DNA from 3 places in the Limosilactobacillus sp. DJ3M12 genome. Region 1 is predicted to be linked to each of the others. Evidence: predicted binding sites of a transcription regulator. Region 1 holds the regulator's gene; each other region holds the start of a gene.
What was found. Region 1 encodes NrdR, which represses ribonucleotide reductase genes. Its sites were predicted from a motif close to ACACNATATATNGTGT; they were not measured.
Positions count from the first base shown of each region.

Region 2: the regulator NrdR is predicted to act here: its motif matches at 2,189-2,204, upstream of nrdJ (ribonucleoside-triphosphate reductase, adenosylcobalamin-dependent).
Region 3: the regulator NrdR is predicted to act here: its motif matches at 2,888-2,903, upstream of pnuC (nicotinamide riboside transporter PnuC).

Region 1 covers NZ_CANCWY010000002.1:87,918-93,473, forward strand. Annotated here, with positions in the region: gene dnaI (primosomal protein DnaI) at 1-680, opposite strand, end outside; gene QOS06_RS02810 (replication initiation and membrane attachment family protein) at 701-2,062, opposite strand; gene nrdR (transcriptional regulator NrdR) at 2,080-2,544, opposite strand; gene coaE (dephospho-CoA kinase) at 2,590-3,189, opposite strand; gene mutM (bifunctional DNA-formamidopyrimidine glycosylase/DNA-(apurinic or apyrimidinic site) lyase) at 3,193-4,023, opposite strand; gene polA (DNA polymerase I) at 4,039-5,556, opposite strand, start outside.
Region 2 covers NZ_CANCWY010000017.1:4,992-10,547, reverse strand. Annotated here, with positions in the region: gene ybaK (Cys-tRNA(Pro) deacylase) at 106-612, shown strand; gene QOS06_RS08320 (C69 family dipeptidase) at 691-2,127, shown strand; gene nrdJ (ribonucleoside-triphosphate reductase, adenosylcobalamin-dependent) at 2,266-4,470, shown strand; gene QOS06_RS08310 (ABC transporter ATP-binding protein) at 4,543-5,556, opposite strand, start outside.
Region 3 covers NZ_CANCWY010000004.1:101,128-106,683, reverse strand. Annotated here, with positions in the region: gene QOS06_RS04350 (YbhB/YbcL family Raf kinase inhibitor-like protein) at 1-339, shown strand, start outside; gene QOS06_RS04345 (hypothetical protein) at 353-577, shown strand; gene QOS06_RS04340 (hypothetical protein) at 634-960, opposite strand; gene QOS06_RS04335 (hypothetical protein) at 984-2,105, opposite strand; gene greA (transcription elongation factor GreA) at 2,212-2,709, shown strand; gene pnuC (nicotinamide riboside transporter PnuC) at 2,960-3,712, shown strand; gene QOS06_RS04320 (aldo/keto reductase) at 3,764-4,606, opposite strand; gene QOS06_RS04315 (response regulator transcription factor) at 4,686-5,405, shown strand; gene QOS06_RS04310 (sensor histidine kinase) at 5,398-5,556, shown strand, end outside.

The DNA.
Region 1 (5,556 bases):
ATTAAAATCGGCGCCCGTTTAATAGCATCCAACTTTTCGCCAGTATTATTTTGCTTAATTGAATTCCGCATTTCAACAGCAAAACTAGGGAAATGAACCATCGTTGTTGCAACTCCCTTACTCTTAGCGAGTTCATTAGCGATTGCTCCAAGGAGGTATGTTTTTCCGACTCCGAATTTTCCATATAGGTAAAGTCCTGGTTGAAAATTATCTTTTTGGTAATTATCTGTAAAGTCCATGGCTGCTTGAATTGCCTTTGTGCGTGTATCAGTTTGGGTATCTTCATTTAAATAATAATCATCATATGACGCATTTTTAATGAACTTAGGCATATTAATCGAGTTAACTAGTCGTTGAATATAACGTTGTCGTTGGCGTTCTAATAACTGTTTAGTTGGAACGTAGGTTACGTCAATTTGGCCTGCACTGATAACCAATTGCGGAGAATATCCCGGGGCAACAGTTGGCACGCCTTTTTCAATTAATTGCTTTTCATGAAAAAACTCATAAAGCTTTGATTGTCCCCGTTTAATTGCTTCTTTACTAAGACGGTCACGATTTTCGTTTAAGAATGCTTGAACATCTTTATCCGCATAAACTTGCTTCATCGTTTGTTGGATATTGTTTGCGATGTTTTGACCGCGCATTAACTCTTGTAAAGTTTTGTTTAGTGACTGCATGCTGCCACCTCCTTTAGCTGCTACTTCTTCTTACGATTAGCGATCCGTTCACGCAGTTTGGCAATTTCTTGTGAGGAAGCCTTTTTCATCAACTCACTCGTGTCTTTCTTGCTCCATGCTGGCATCGGTTCCTTAATCATTTTGCGCCACTTATTTTTCTTTGGCGTCTTTGTTTCCTTTTTCTTTTCTTGCGACTGCTTGTTAAAAGTCTTTAATTGGACAATGGCTTGCTCCCCATTAATTACGCCATGTTGGAGCCAGTTATTGGCAATTGCATCGACAAAATTAGCTGTCAAAGTAGAATTCCCCCGGTCACTAATCACATACCAAGTTAAGATATTAATGGCATCTTGGGTAAGTTTTTCTTGCGCTACTAAACCTGTCAGAATATGACGTTCACCTGAAGTTACGTAGCCACCCGTTTGACCTTTAAGAACCTGAAGAAATTCGACTGGGGAGTAATCCTTAGCTGTCGCCAATAACTCCTGATCTTTACTAGTCAGTTCACTATTTCTATTTGTCACCGGCGCTTCTTTTTCCGCTACTTTTGTCGTTGAAGAATAGACAATATTATAGGTAGACGCAACAATTTGCTTAAATTTTTTCGGATTGAAATGATTGGTTTGCAGATCAATCGACCGCAAAACCAATGTCTTCATCGTTGGCACATCAATCCCATATAATTGATGTTCTAACAATATTAGGTCTCGATTATTTTCCAGGTCTGCACTGACAATTGGCTGATTAGCCAGCAAGTGAATGAGAGTTGACCAATCAAAGTCATCGCTCATCCCCGCAGTTAACTGGGGTTGCTTTTCTACTGGTGCCTGTTTTCGCGCCGTTAAAATCGCTTGTGGTGTTTCAGTAATTGACTGCGAGTTAATATGAAATTCTTCAAAAAAGTTGTGACTCACATTAGTTAGTGAAGTGTTAGAAGAAGCAAGCTTGTATTGCCGACTTTGCTTAGTCAAACGTCCAAACGCATCTTCTCCTACTTCCTCTAAAAGTAAAATACTCAGCAAGTTATCAGCTAAAAATTTTTCTGGAGTAAGGGTCGGCTGCAATTCATAAACGTATACGTCCCCGATCTCATCGTGCTGGAAATAAGTTTGCACTAAGCCAACTGCCTCTAAACGATGAAGAGCCTCCAGTACTTGTCGGCCCCCAGCATTTACCTGGGCTAACAGGTCACTTTGCAAGGTCCGGTTAGCAATCGTAGGATTAGGCAACAAGCGCGCTTTTAACGCATAAAAAAAGCTAAACGCAACTGGTCCTAAAATTGGCTGATAAAATGTTGCAAAAGTCTGGTCATTAAAACTAATAAATGCAGTGCTGGCCGTAACAACATAACCGGCTTGCGGGTCAAAAGCTGCTGCAGTCATTTTACAGCCCTCCTAAGTTATTTTTTATGTTCTGCCTTCATCATGGTTTCAAGTTCGCTCATAAAGGCATCAACGTCCTTAAATTGGCGGTAAACACTTGCAAACCGAATATAAGCAATCTCATCGACGCCTTTTAATTCGTTCATCACAAATTTACCAATAATTTGACTGGAGACTTCGCTTTCACCAATACTCCGGATTTGTTTTTCCACTTTATCTGCAATCTTGGTCAATCGCTCCATACTAACCGGTCGTTTTTCTGCCGAGCGCACAACCCCATTGAGGATCTTTTGGCGACTGAATTCTTGGCGCGTGCCATCTTTTTTAATTACTAGTAGTGGCGTTTCCTCGTACCGTTCAAAGGTTGTAAAACGAAAGCCACAATGAATGCACTCACGACGACGACGAATAAAGCTTCCGTCTTCGCTTGGCCGACTATCGACAACCCGTGATCCATTTTTGTGACAATGTGGACAGCGCAATGTGTCCCCCTCCTTTATAGTATAAGTACTTTATTTTACCACATTTTACTCTGCTTTTAGCTGATTTATTAGGGATGCGACTCGTTTTTGCAGGGCAGCCTGGTCACCATTATTATTTATTTTAAAATCCGCCCGCGCTTCTTTATCTGATAATGGCATTTGGGCAGCAATTCGCGCTTGCGCTTCCTCTTTAGAACAATGATCACGAGCCATTAACCGTTTAAGCTGCGTTTGTGGATCAGTATAAACAACTACCACATAATCACAATCTCCATCATAATATTGCTCGAATAATAATGGTACATCTAACACCACGAGCGGAATACCCTGTTTTTTTAAAGTATTAACCTGCGCAAAGATAGCATCGTAAATTAATGGCTGAAGAATCTCATTGAGTTTTTTCAACGCTTCTTTATCATTAAAGACAATTTTTGCTAAGGCTTGCCGATTGAGCTCCCCAGTTGGCAAAAGTACTTTTGGACCAAATACTTTGACAATCCGTGTTAACCCAACCGAGTCTGGTGCCTGGACTTGCCGCGCTACTTGGTCAGCATCAATCACCGGAATCCCAGCCTGGCGCAAAATAGTGCTTACCGTTGTCTTGCCGGTTGCGATTCCACCTGTTAATCCAACTATTTTTGTCATTTCTTATTCCTTCAATACTTGACAGTGTGGACAAAATGTCGTTCCACGTTCAGCAACCTTAATTTTAACCATTTTCGTGCCACAACGCGGACATTCATCCCCCGCATGACCATAAGCTTTTAAGCGATCTTGGAAAGCGCCGGCATCACCAAATGCATTCGTAAAACTATGCACAGTGGTTCCCTTGTACTTAATCGCTGTCGCCAATTCTTTGATAATATTTTTCCGTAATTCAGTAATTTGGCTAGCCGTTAAAGTATTGGCTGGTTGCTCCGGGTTTATCCCCGTCATCCATAGCACCTCATCAACGTAAATGTTACCCAGACCGGCGACATGACGCTGATTAAGCAAGAATGGCTTAATTTTTCCCCGACTCTTTTTTAATTCAGCTGTAAAGTATGGCAACGTAAAGGCGTCTTCTGTCGGTTCAGGGCCAATCGTCTTCAATCCGCCGACATTCATCTCATCACCGGTTTTTACCAGTGTCATCCGCCCAAATTTACGGGCATCTTGATAACATAATTCCGTGCCGTCCGTAAATTCAAAGACAACATGGGTATGTTTATCAATTGGTCCGCCAATCGGTTGGTTGTAATATTTTCCTTCCATGCGAAGGTGTGAAATCATCGTCAAATCATTAGTAAAACGAAAAAGAAGATATTTCCCTCGCCGATCAACATTTTCAATCGTCTGTCCAATCAACGCCTGCCGAAAATCTTCAACGTCATTGGTAATCGTTTTACCATAATAAACATCGATCGCGTTAATTTTACGCTTAGCGGCAATCTTCAGCAAACCGCGGCGAACAGTTTCAACTTCTGGTAATTCAGGCATTTAATTTCCTCCGATCTATTTTTTAAGGTCATACCAGGTATCCCCATACTTACTATCTACTTTAAGCGGCACATCCAACTTAACGGCCGAATCCATTACTTTTGGCACCAATTCCGATAGAACCGGGATTTCTTCCTTTGGAGCCTCAAAGACTAATTCATCATGAATCTGCAAGAGCATTTTTGCCTTTAGATGACGTTTCTCAAGCTCATCTTGCATCCGGATCATCGCAATCTTAATGATATCAGCAGCGCTCCCCTGAATTGGCGTATTCATTGCAGTCCGCTCTGCAAATGATCGCTTGCTAAAACTTTTGGCATGAATATCTGGTAAGTAACGACGACGGTGAGTAATCGTCTCAACATAACCATTTTCTTTAGCAAACGCAATCGTGTCATTGATGTATTTCTTTACACCGGGGAATTCATGGAAATAATTTTGAATAAATTCATGAGCTTCTGCACGACTAACATGAATCCGTTGTGCCAGTCCGTAATCACTAATCCCGTAAACAATTCCAAAATTAACTGCTTTTGCCCGACGCCGCATATTACGGTCAATCTCGGCATCAGGGGCTAGATGGAAAATTCGGCGAGCTGTACTAGCATGAATATCTTCACCATTCTTAAAGTCTTCCTGAAGGTTCTTGTCACCAGTGATGTGAGCAAGAACCCGTAATTCAACTTGCGAATAATCTGAAGAGAAGATTTGCCAACCTTCATGACTAGGAACAAATGCCTTTCTGATTAAGCGCCCTTCCGGCAACCGTACTGGAATATTTTGCAGATTAGGATCAACAGAAGACAAGCGACCAGTCTGCGTTAATGTCTGTAAGTAGCGCGTATGGATCTTCTGGTCATTTGAATGGATAACTTTCAGCAAACCAGTGATATAGGTAGATTGAAGCTTAGCAATTTGACGATATTCCAAAATTTGCTCAACAATCGGTGACTTATCAGCTAACTTCTCCAGCACATCAACTGCAGTGGAATAACCGGTCTTGGTCTTTTTGATCACTGGTAATTTCAATTTTTCAAACAGAATATGGCCTAGTTGCTTAGTAGAGTTAATGTTAAATTCCTCGCCAGCTTCTTGATAGATCTGACTTTCAATTTCTGATAGCCGTTCAGTTAATTTACTACCCATATCTTTCAAAGTTTGTGCATCTACATGGACACCCGCAATTTCCATTTTTGCAAGAACCCGGGTTAGCGGTAATTCAATATCAGTATATAGTGGCGTTTGCTTATTTTCGTCTAATTTGGCAAAAAGATCCTTGCGCAGCTGTTCAATTGCCCGCGCCTTCGTAGCCAGGTGACTAAAGAAGGTCTTATCATCATCAGGCACAGCGCGCTTAGCACCTTTACCATAAACTTCCTCATCTGTTCGGACATCATCGTAACCGTGTTCCTGAGCTACTTGTCCCAGGTCGTTACTATTATCATTAGTATTTAGAAGGTAAGATGCCAAAAGTAGATCAAAATTAATGTTTTCAAGCGGAATACCGAGGCGATGAAGCCCAACGATTTGTGC
Region 2 (5,556 bases), on a different contig from region 1:
TAATTCGCAATTTAAGCTACACTTTTAGTATAGCAGACCTATTTTAAATTGGGATCCTTTTGTAAAATATTGGTGCGTCCCAGATAAACTTAGGAGGAAATTTTTATGAGTAAAAAAAATAAAAAAAGCAAAATGAAAAAAACACAGGTAGAACAAATCCTCGATAAAAATAACATTGCTTACGAGCAAGCTGAATTTCCGACTCACCAAGATGGCGATGTACGTTCAATGAGTGTTGATCATACCGGGGTTGACGAACATATTATTTATAAGACCCTAGTATTAACCGGTAACGTAACCGGACCGCTAGTTGGCGTCATCCCAGTCGATACACACTTAGATGAGAAAAAGCTTGCTAAGGTTTCGGGCAATAAAAAGGTTAATATGGTGCCGCTAAAAAATCTTCTCAAAACTACCGGATATGTGCATGGTGCTAACACCCCTGTAGGAATTTACGAGAAGTTTGAATACCCTATTTTTATTGATAACGAGGCCAGAGAACAAGGCGATATTTTCGTTTCGTCAGGTAAAGTGGGCCGTTCTATTAAATTAAATGCCGAAGATCTTGCCACCCTAGTTCATGCTACTTTCGCTGATTTAGAACAAAAGTAGTTTCTTGACGATTGACCCGGTTAATGTTGAAGATTAAACTGATTATTGTAGTTTGTTTGATAGAAAGGTCCTGAAAAGATGAAAAAGAATTTATCTGCTTGTACCACTGTCCTTGTGGGTCGCAACGCAACGATTGATGGTTCAACAATGGCAGCACGGAATGATGATACATTTGGTCCACTTACGCCCCAACGCTTCGTTACTTATCCCGCATATCATAATCACCCTAACCAAGTAAAGGCATACTTAAATAAATGTGTAATTGATCGCCCTGCTGATGGTTATCGTTATCAAGGTACTCCTAATGTTGATTATCGAACTGAAGGGGTATTCGATGAGAGCGGCTTTAACGAAAAAAATGTTGGAATGAGTGCAACCGAAAGTGTTTATGCAAATGAACGCGTCCTTGCCTGCGATCCGCTTAATACCGAAACCGGAATCAATGAAGATCTTGTGGTCGCTGCTACCCTTCCCTTTATCGATAGCGCTCGTGACGGGGTTGCATACCTTGGTAAACTAGTCGCCAAATACGGTTCTGCTGAAGGAAACGGTATTATATTCAGCGACAAAAAAGATGTATGGTATATGGAAATCGTCACTGGTCACCACTGGGTTGCTCAACGGATCCCCGATGACTCTTATGCCGTAACTGGAAATCGAGTAGCAATCCAGCAAGTTGACTTTAATGACCCTGATAACTTTATGTGGTCTGACGGCATCCAAGAATTCGTTGAGAAAAACCACCTCAACCCTGATAAATATGGTTGGGACTTCCGCCATATCTTTGGGACTGCTGACGTATTCGACCAACATTACAACACACCACGTCAATGGTATGGTCATAAGGTATTAAACCCCAGCGTAGAATTCGATCCCTTGGATTTTGATATTCCATTTATCATGCAAACCAATCACCGTGTTACCCTTGAAGACGTGCAAAAAATCCTCAGCAGTCACTACCAAGGAACTCCTTACGATCCCCTCGGTCACGAAGGAACTGAACAGCAAAAACAGCTTTTCCGGCCAATTTCTCTAAATCGAACACAGAATTCCCATATTCTGCAGGTTCGGAATGATTTGCCAGAAGCTGCTTCAACTATTATGTGGATGAGCTTTGGCGTACCAACATTTACTCCTTATATTCCATTTTTCGGAAACGCCGAAGATATTGATGTCAGCTACCGTGAAACACCAGAAAAACTCAACATGGATCTTAAGAGTGCTTATTGGATGTACCGTACCCTTTCAATGCTTGTTGAATCACACCACGCTGAGTTCTCTAAGGAAGACTTAGATTACCTCAAAGATTCACGCGAATATTTGTACCGCTGGGTTAATGAAATTGCTCCACAAGTTAAGGGGATGGCACCTAGTGAAGTTAGCGACTTTTTGAGTTCCAAGACTCATGAGATGGTTGCTGAAATGGCTAAGCGAACTAAGAACCTAATGGCTGAATTAGTTATGCACGGGTTAGAGCTTTCTAAACTTACCTTCAAAATCGACAAGAACCTATAACTAAATTTTTATAATTTGATTGAACCGCAATGATCGTCTAATTCATTGCGGTTTTTAAAAATCACTATATGTTGTATATCACGCTGGATTAGATTACCATATATTGTGTTATCTAATTTAAAGGGAGCACTAATTACCATGCAAAAAATCACACTTAAAGAATCATTTATTGATCAAGCTACTAAAAAAATCACACCACATTGGGGTCCGCTCGGTTGGGTTACATATAAGCGGACATATGCTCGGTGGCAAGCAGATAAGGATCGAACTGAAGAATGGAAAGAAACCGTTAAACGCGTTATTGAAGGAAACATTAACCTTGATCCCCGTCTTAATGATAACCCATCCCAAGCTGTTATTGATGAGTTAACAACTGAAGCAGAACAGTTATTCAAATTAATCTACGGTCTCGGTGCAACACCATCTGGGCGAAATTTATGGATTTCAGGTACTGATTACCAGAAACGGACCGGTGACTCACTAAACAATTGCTGGTTCATTGCTATTCGTCCCCAGAAATATGGTGATAGTCACATTCAGCCAAGCTACTTAAATAATGAGCAAGTAGCAGTATCAATGCCTTTTGCTTTTCTCTTTGACGAATTAATGAAGGGTGGCGGTGTCGGCTTTTCTGTGACAGACGATAACATTAATCAAATTCCAAGCGTAGATCACAAAATTAACTTATCCATCGTAATTGATAAAAGCAGTGCTTCTTATGATGAATCAATTAGTGCCGGCGCTTTCGATCGAAATGATATCAAAAAGCCGCTCCAGGAAAATGAAATTTACTATCAGCTTCCCGATACCCGTGAAGGCTGGGTACTTGCTGTTGCTCAATTAATTGACCTTCACTTTAAAAACACCAACCAAAATAATGTAAATAAGCTTATTTTGGATATGACCAATATCCGTCCACGTGGTGCTAAAATCCACGGCTTTGGCGGTACTGCTTCTGGCCCTACACCCCTAATTGAAATGCTTCAAGATGTTAACAAGGTGCTTAACGCTAAAGTCGGTACGAACCTAAGCGCCGTTGACTGTACCGATATCTGTAATCTAATCGGCAAAGCTGTCGTCGCTGGTAACGTTCGTCGTTCAGCTGAACTAGCTCTTGGTTCAGGAAATAATCACCAATTTATTACAATGAAGCAAGACCAAGAAAAGCTCCAGCATCACCGGTGGGCATCAAATAACAGCATTAGTATTGATAAGGATTTTGACCACTTCCAAGAGGTCGCTGATTCCATTCAAGAAAATGGTGAACCAGGAATCGTCAATACTAGCCTATCGAAAAATTATGGCCGAATAGCTGATGGCTACCAGAAAAATATCGATGGCGACGTTGAAGGAACTAACCCGTGTGGCGAAATTTCTCTTGCTAACGGCGAACCTTGTAACCTGTTTGAAGTTTTCCCGCTTGTCGCTGAAAAACAAGGCTGGGACCTTAATGATGCTTTTCGGCTTGGCGTTCGTTTTGCAAAGCGGGTTACATTTAGTCACTATGATTGGGAAGTCTCCCGTAAAATGATCCAGAAAAACCGGCGCATTGGGATTTCAATGTCAGGAATACAAGATTGGATTTTAAACGACTTTGGTAACCGCGTAGTAACCGGCTTTGCAAAAAATAATGATGGAGTAATGGAACCTGTCTACGACCAACGAGTAATTGACAAGTTCAACACCCTGTATCAAGCGGTAATTAACGCCGATAAGGAATACTCTGCTGAATTGAATTGTAATCTGTCAATCAAACATACTACTGTTAAACCTTCTGGAACAGTAGCAAAATTAGCTGGTGTTTCTGAAGGAATGCACTTCCACTATGCTGGCTACCTTATTCAACGGATTCGTTTTCAGGATACTGATCCGCTGCTTGATGCATTAAAAGAATGCGGCTATCGGATGGAACCTGATATTTATACTGACCATACTATCTGTGTTGAATTCCCGGTTAAGGCAACTAATGCTGAAAACAAAAACTTTGCTTCTGCTGGAAATGTATCAATTGCAGAACAATTCGCTACTCAGGCGTTCTTACAGAAATACTGGTCTGATAATGCCGTTAGCTGTACCATTACCTTCCAAAATAAAGAAGCTGCCCAAATTCCGGTACTATTAAAGCAGTACCTTAACGGAATCAAATCTACTTCACTATTACCTTATTATGGCGGTTCGCTAAAACAAGCACCTAAAGAACCAATCACTAAAGAATTTTTCGTTAAACGACAAGCCGAAATTACTGGTAATGTAATTGATGTATTTAACGCGCAACAACAGGATAAAGCACTTGACCTTGTTGATCAGTCCGACTGTGCTGGCGGTGCATGTCCAATTCGTTAATAATTTTTCTCTAAAAAAAGCGACTAGAATCAGCCTCTCCGCCGATTCTGGTCGCTTTTTGCTAGTCTTAAGCTAATTTCCTGCAAATTGGCTATTATAAAGTGCCGCATAGAATCCCTTTTGATTCATCAATGATTCATGATTACCGGTTTCGATAATCTTCCCATGATTAACAACTACAATTTGATCAGCTTTGCGAATTGTTGATAAACGGTGTGCAACAACGAAACTAGTTCGTTCCTGCTGTAATGCATTCATTGCTTCTTGAATTAATACCTCTGTCCGTGTATCAACAGAACTCGTAGCTTCATCTAATATCAAGATTTCTGGATCAGCTAAAAATGCCCGAGCAATCGTTAGTAGTTGACGCTGCCCTTGCGAAATATTAGATGCCGATTCATCCAGCACTGTTTGATAACCATCAGGCAATTCACGAATAAACGCGTCAGCCCGTGCCATTTTTGCCGCATGATAAACTTCCTCATCTGATGCATTTTCGTTCCCATACTTAATATTTTCAAAAATTGTCCCCGTAAAGAGCCACGTATCCTGAAGAACAATTGCGATATGTTTCCGCAAATCATCGCGGGTCATAGAGCTAATATCTTGTCCATTGAGATAAATGTGCCCGCCTTGAGGGTCGTAAAAGCGCTCTAAAAGGTTAATGATAGTTGTCTTTCCGGCACCGGTTGGACCAACAATCGCAACCATCTTATCCCGTGGCGCCTTAAGGTTAAAGTCTTGAATAAGCGGTTCATCAGTATAGCTAAATTGAATATCTTTAAACTCAACCTTTGGCAAGTTTGTGCCTGCCAATACTGGCGTCTCTTTAATCTTATCGTCCATTTCCGGCTCATCAAGCACTTCAAAAATCCGTTCAGCAGAAGCAATTGTCTGCTGGATGGTATTACTAAGATTGGCAATTTGCGCAATTGGTTGTGAAAACTGGTTGGTATATTGCAGAAACGCTTGAACATTACCAAGTGTAATTTGGCCGTGGATAACCTGAATTGCACCAACAACTGCAACAACTAAATAGCCGACATTTCGAATAAAGATCATCATCGGCATCATTAGACTAGAAAA
Region 3 (5,556 bases), on a different contig from region 1:
TCAACCCCTGTCTGTGGCTTCACTTGGATCCACTGGTTAGCCGCCAACATTCCAGCAACGTTAACAGATATCCCTGCAAATGCTAGTCGAGAATTAGCAGATAAATTTGTGCAGGGGAATAATAGCAATGCCGGCTCGTTGGTTAGTGGAAACCCATTGATTACTAGTGGTTATGTGGGTCCACAACCTCCCGACAAAACTCATGATTATACTTTAATGGTGTTTGCGTTAGACGATACTCTACCCTTAGAAAATAAATACTGGCTCAATGACTTCATCCACGCAGCCAAGGATCATATTCTAGCAAAAGCACAAATTGATTTGCCAAGTCGTGCATGAGGAGGAACTTATAATGGAAACAAGAATTTTCTTTAATCCAGGCGATTCAGTCGCTAATATTCATGACTATAATGAAGCTGTTCGAAAGGGACAAATTTTTAAACAAGCACGTCACAATGATGAACTTGTCATCGCCAAAGATCCTAACGATAAAGAATACGCAATTTTTTACGCTAAGGATGCCTTACCAGCTGAGCACGAAAAATCAAAGCCCTACGAAATTAAAAATCGGCTTTAAAATAGAAAATGACTCGCGGAAATTTCCACGGGTCATTTTCTATTTCGATAAAAAGCTTAACGACCACCAACAATTTTGGCTGTCGCATTTTCAAGCCGTTCAATTAATGAATCAGCATCGTTCTTAAAGTCATCAACAAATGAGCTCGATTGTGGTTGAATGCGTCCTACTTCATCACCCATAATATCCGTAACGACTAGGTCATCCCCATCCCACTTCACATCATCATAATGACCTTCAAGAGCTTCATCAAAAAATGCTTGGAGTATATCCCGAACAGCATTTTGAATAACAGTCTTTTCGTCAACTTGCTCACCACGTACCTGATGTTGAGCCAGCTGCATTGCTACTTCTTCCATATTTTCTGGAATTTCAACGCTCATTGTGGATTCCTCCTCTTAAAAAATTAATGGCGACGTAATTTCCGCCGAGCCTTTTTACTAAACTTGATTCCTTGAAGGGACTTCTTTTTCCGCTTTAATTGTGAATCAACTTGGTTATCGTTACTCTTAGCCACTTGTTGCTTTTGTTGCATTTCGCGTTGACGCTTGAGCAGGCGTTTACGTTCATATTCGCCCCATGGATTCAAGAGACCACGCATAAAGTCAGCAACTTCCTGCTTATGTTCGTCCATCCACGCTTCTGCTACATCTGCATCATCAGTATCGATACCATTACTATTGATGAATGATAAAACTAATTGAGTTTCACGCTCATCACGATTTAATGAGGCAAGCATGTCTTCTGATGGTTGCATATTAGCAATTGCCTTTAAGCCCAACTTGTATTGATCCATGTTGATGTAATCATTTTGCTTCAAGTATTCAAACAAGGCCTGCGCACTCGGTACGATGTTGTGAATTTGCTTAATTGAAATATGTGGATCTAATGGCATCATCATGCCCAATACGCGTTGCAAGTTGCTGAAAGTCCATTGACCTGGATATTCATTGCATTCTTGTACCATTAATTCCAAGAACTCTTGCACAACATAGTTCAACTCAACATCATCTAATTCAAGATTATTGAATTGGGAAGCAGACTTAATAGCTTGTTGCACATTTGCTGATAAGTCCTTGAACTTCTCAGGTGTCCATGTAATTTCTTTTTTAGCAGGACTTGCTTGAACCGAGGTTGCTTCTGCTTCGTCATTTTCCGCATCCCCATGTAATTGGGCCCATGTCTTATGTGCTTTCCGACACTCGTTCATCTTTGTCCGTTGTTCTTCCATTGCTTTTACAACTTCCGCAAGATTTTCAACTTTCAAAAATTCTTGATAAGCTCGCAAAACTGGAACAACCGCAATTCCAAATTGATTAGTTAGTGCTGGATCAGCGATGAATTCCCCGACCATGACCGCTTTTACTGCTTCTGGTGTCCAAGTAGTATCGGTCAAATGCTGATCATTTGCCATCTGGTTATTAAAACGCGTCAAAATATCCTGTGCATGCTTTTGCTGATTAGCAGATAACTGATGATAGTTGGACGAAGTAAGAAACTGGTCAATATGTTGTTCTTGTTCGTTCATTATCTATATATCCTCCGTCTCCAAATTGAATTTTCCTTTCTATCATATCATAATTATATCTAGTAAATATAACAAGATTGCTAATATACAAGGAGAAACTATACCAATGCAACGAAAAAAGATCCAAGAAGCAATGAAAAATGTCTATTTTCAAAAAATGACTGCAAATGGCTATCATGAAATTGAAGAACAAATTGCAAAATTACAACAGCAAAGACCTGCAAAAATTGGACAATTAAAAGCAGCCCGTGCGCTTGGTGACTTATCCGAAAATACAGAATATAGTACTGCTAAGCGTGAATTACGCCACCTTGAGAGCAGGCTTCGGTACCTCAATAAACAGCTTCAATATGCTGAAATTGTGACCCCCAAGAATGATCACACTATTGATTTAGGGACAACCGTGATAATTGAATTTGAAGATGACCATGAACAAGAAACTTATCATATTGTGGGAAAGCAGGAAGCTGATCTTGCCAAACAAAAAATCTCCTTTGATTCTCCCCTTGGTCAAGCCCTTCTTCACAAAACAGCTGGGATCACTGTAACTGTTGAAGCGCCGCAATCTTCATATAAAGTTAAAATTGTTAAAATTGAATTATAGTATTGATAAGTCATTCGATATTTCGTAATCCGCTAAAGGAAATTTTTAAATTTATTATTTTCAACGATAGGGTTAATTTTCCGCCCTTCAATTAATCTAAGCGACTGATTAAATAAACTTTTGGGTATTGCATCCCTGATTTTGACCCGGTATACTATTAAACGTTGCTTTTTTACATCCACAACATCTTGTGTTACTAGCCGGCAGTAACCACAAAATTGCACAACATATAGTAGAGGGAGTTAGATTAATGATTAGCGATTATTTTAAATTTCTTGCCCACCAATTAAAGGGCTGGCCACAACAAAATTATTACCTATTCTTTTTCAGTCTTGGCTGTCAGGTAATGACTTTAGTTAGTGCTCCAATAACGCGGGTAACTGTCATTACATTTATTGGAACCACGCTTGGAGTACTTTGCGTTTTAGCAATTAATGCTGCTAAGTCGGTAAATGGTTTCTTAGGTATTTTATCGGCATTATGTTTCATCATTGCTGGTTTTAGTGCTAAAAATTATTTAAGTATTGCCGAACAAATCGCCTATGTTATTACCCTCGATTTACCAGTATTACTTTCCGCAAATTGGAATGTTAACATGGCATCAAAGATCCGTAAATTCAATGCTCGTTCATGGACGGTTGCCATCATTGCAACAATTATTGTCTATCTCGTTTCTGGTTATTTAATCGGTCATCTTACTGACGATCCACGACCATGGATTGATGCAATCAGCTTTTCTATTAGTCTTTCCGCTGGTGTTATTTGCTTCTTGCGTTTTAACAATCAATATTTCTGGTGGCTTGCATCTGGTCTTGCACAACTAGTACTCTGGTTTGTTTCTTACAAGCAAGGATCTGCTACTTTAGCAATGGCCGTTAATAGCTCGATTTACCTTATTAATGATGTTCTCGCCTTTACCATTTCACCATGGTACAACGAACGTGAACGTCAACGTCTCAGTAAAGAAGAAGCAGCCTATGCCAAAGCAATGGGCTTAGAATAAATCTAAAAACAGCAAAGAGATTGAAAATTCAGTCAATTTGCTGTTTTTTGTTTAATATTGTTTATTGTATTCATAAACTAATTCTGGTTCACGACCAGTACGATGATAAGCATTTAATGCATCTATCTGTGCCATTTCTTGGGCGTTAAGTTCAAAATTGTAAATATCAGCGTTTTGGGCAATTCTCTCTTCATGAACTGACTTGGGAATAAAAGAAACACCATTCTGGAGATGCCACCGCAGTATAATTTGCGCAGTAGATTTATTATGAGCAGCAGCAATATCTTTTAATACTGGTTCATTGAGAACTGCTCCTCGCCCTAATGGACTCCAGGCTTGCGTTACTATTTGATGTTGACGATTAAATTCTAATAGTGGTTTTTGTGTTAATAGCGGATGCAACTCAATTTGATCAACAACTGGCATTTCATTTGCTTGGGTTGCCAAATATTGAAGATGAATCATTTGGTAATTACTTACACCAATTGACCTAGTAAGCCCTTCCTTTTTCATTTCTTCAAAAGCTCGCCAGGTGTCAAAAAATGATCGTTCAATTGGCCAGTGAACAAGCAACAAATCAACGTAATCCATTTGTAATTTACGTAAGGATTCTTTGACAGATTCAATGGCCTTATCGTAACCTTGATTTTCTTCTGCCACTTTAGTTGTCACAAAAATATTATCGCGCGGAATGGCTAATTGCTTAAAAGCCGTCCCCACTTCTTGCTCATTTCCGTATAACTGAGCCGTATCAAAAAGCCGATACCCATCTTCATATGCCTTTTTGACTGCTTGATTCATTGTCGCTTGGCCATCTACCTTATAAAGGCCAAAACCTTCTTGAGGCATTTCATTTCCATCGGCAAGAGTTAATAGGTTGTCCTTAATATCCATTGAAAATCACTTCCTTTCCTTATCTTTAATCAGTAACTGAGGATTGTCAATATCGAAATTTTCCTTTCTGAACAAACTAATGTATGATGAGTTTAAATCTATTTACGGGGAAACAATTATGGCTAAAATATTTATCGCTGAAGATAATCCTGATATTATCCATTCCACAACTCAAGAATTAAATAAATGGCAACACGATGTTATCACAGTTAACGACTGGAAAAACGTTGCAAATGAAATTCTTGCTACAAGCCCAGATCTGGTCTTATTTGATATTACCCTCCTGACGTTCGATGGCTTTTATTGGATTCAAGAGGTTCGTAAACATAGTCAAGTGCCGATTATAGTTATTTCTGCGGCTGAAATTGATACCAATGTCATGCATGCAGTGGCCGCGGGGGCAGATGATTATATTATGAAGCCATTTGCGATGACGGTGCTTTTAGCTAAAATTCAAGCTTTATTACGGCGGAATAAGCAAACGACTGACGCAGAAGAAATAATGTGGGATCATAATTCATTCAATCCCCTTACTAATATTCTTATGAACGAAAACGGTACTGCCCAGCTCACTCCAACTGAAGGTGCTATGCTCCAAGTTTTACTCAGTCACCGTAATAAAACCGTTTCTAAGGAGCAATTACTTCAATGGTTATGGCAAGGTGGCAAATACCTTAATGAGAACACCCTTAACGTTAATATTAGTCGGTTAAGAACTAAGCTAAGCACAATTGGTTTACGGCAATGTATTCACACAGAACGTGGCCTTGGCTATCGATTGGTGGAAAACAATGAATAAACGTTATTTTAAATTATTTTGGCGTTCAATCCTTCTTCCTACTATTGGCTATCTTTTTCTCTTAGGTCTGGTTGGGCTTTTAGTAATTTTATATAATCTCCCAACTGTTTTTTGGGGCGATGTGATTCGCTTTTCTCTTCCCTTTTTTATA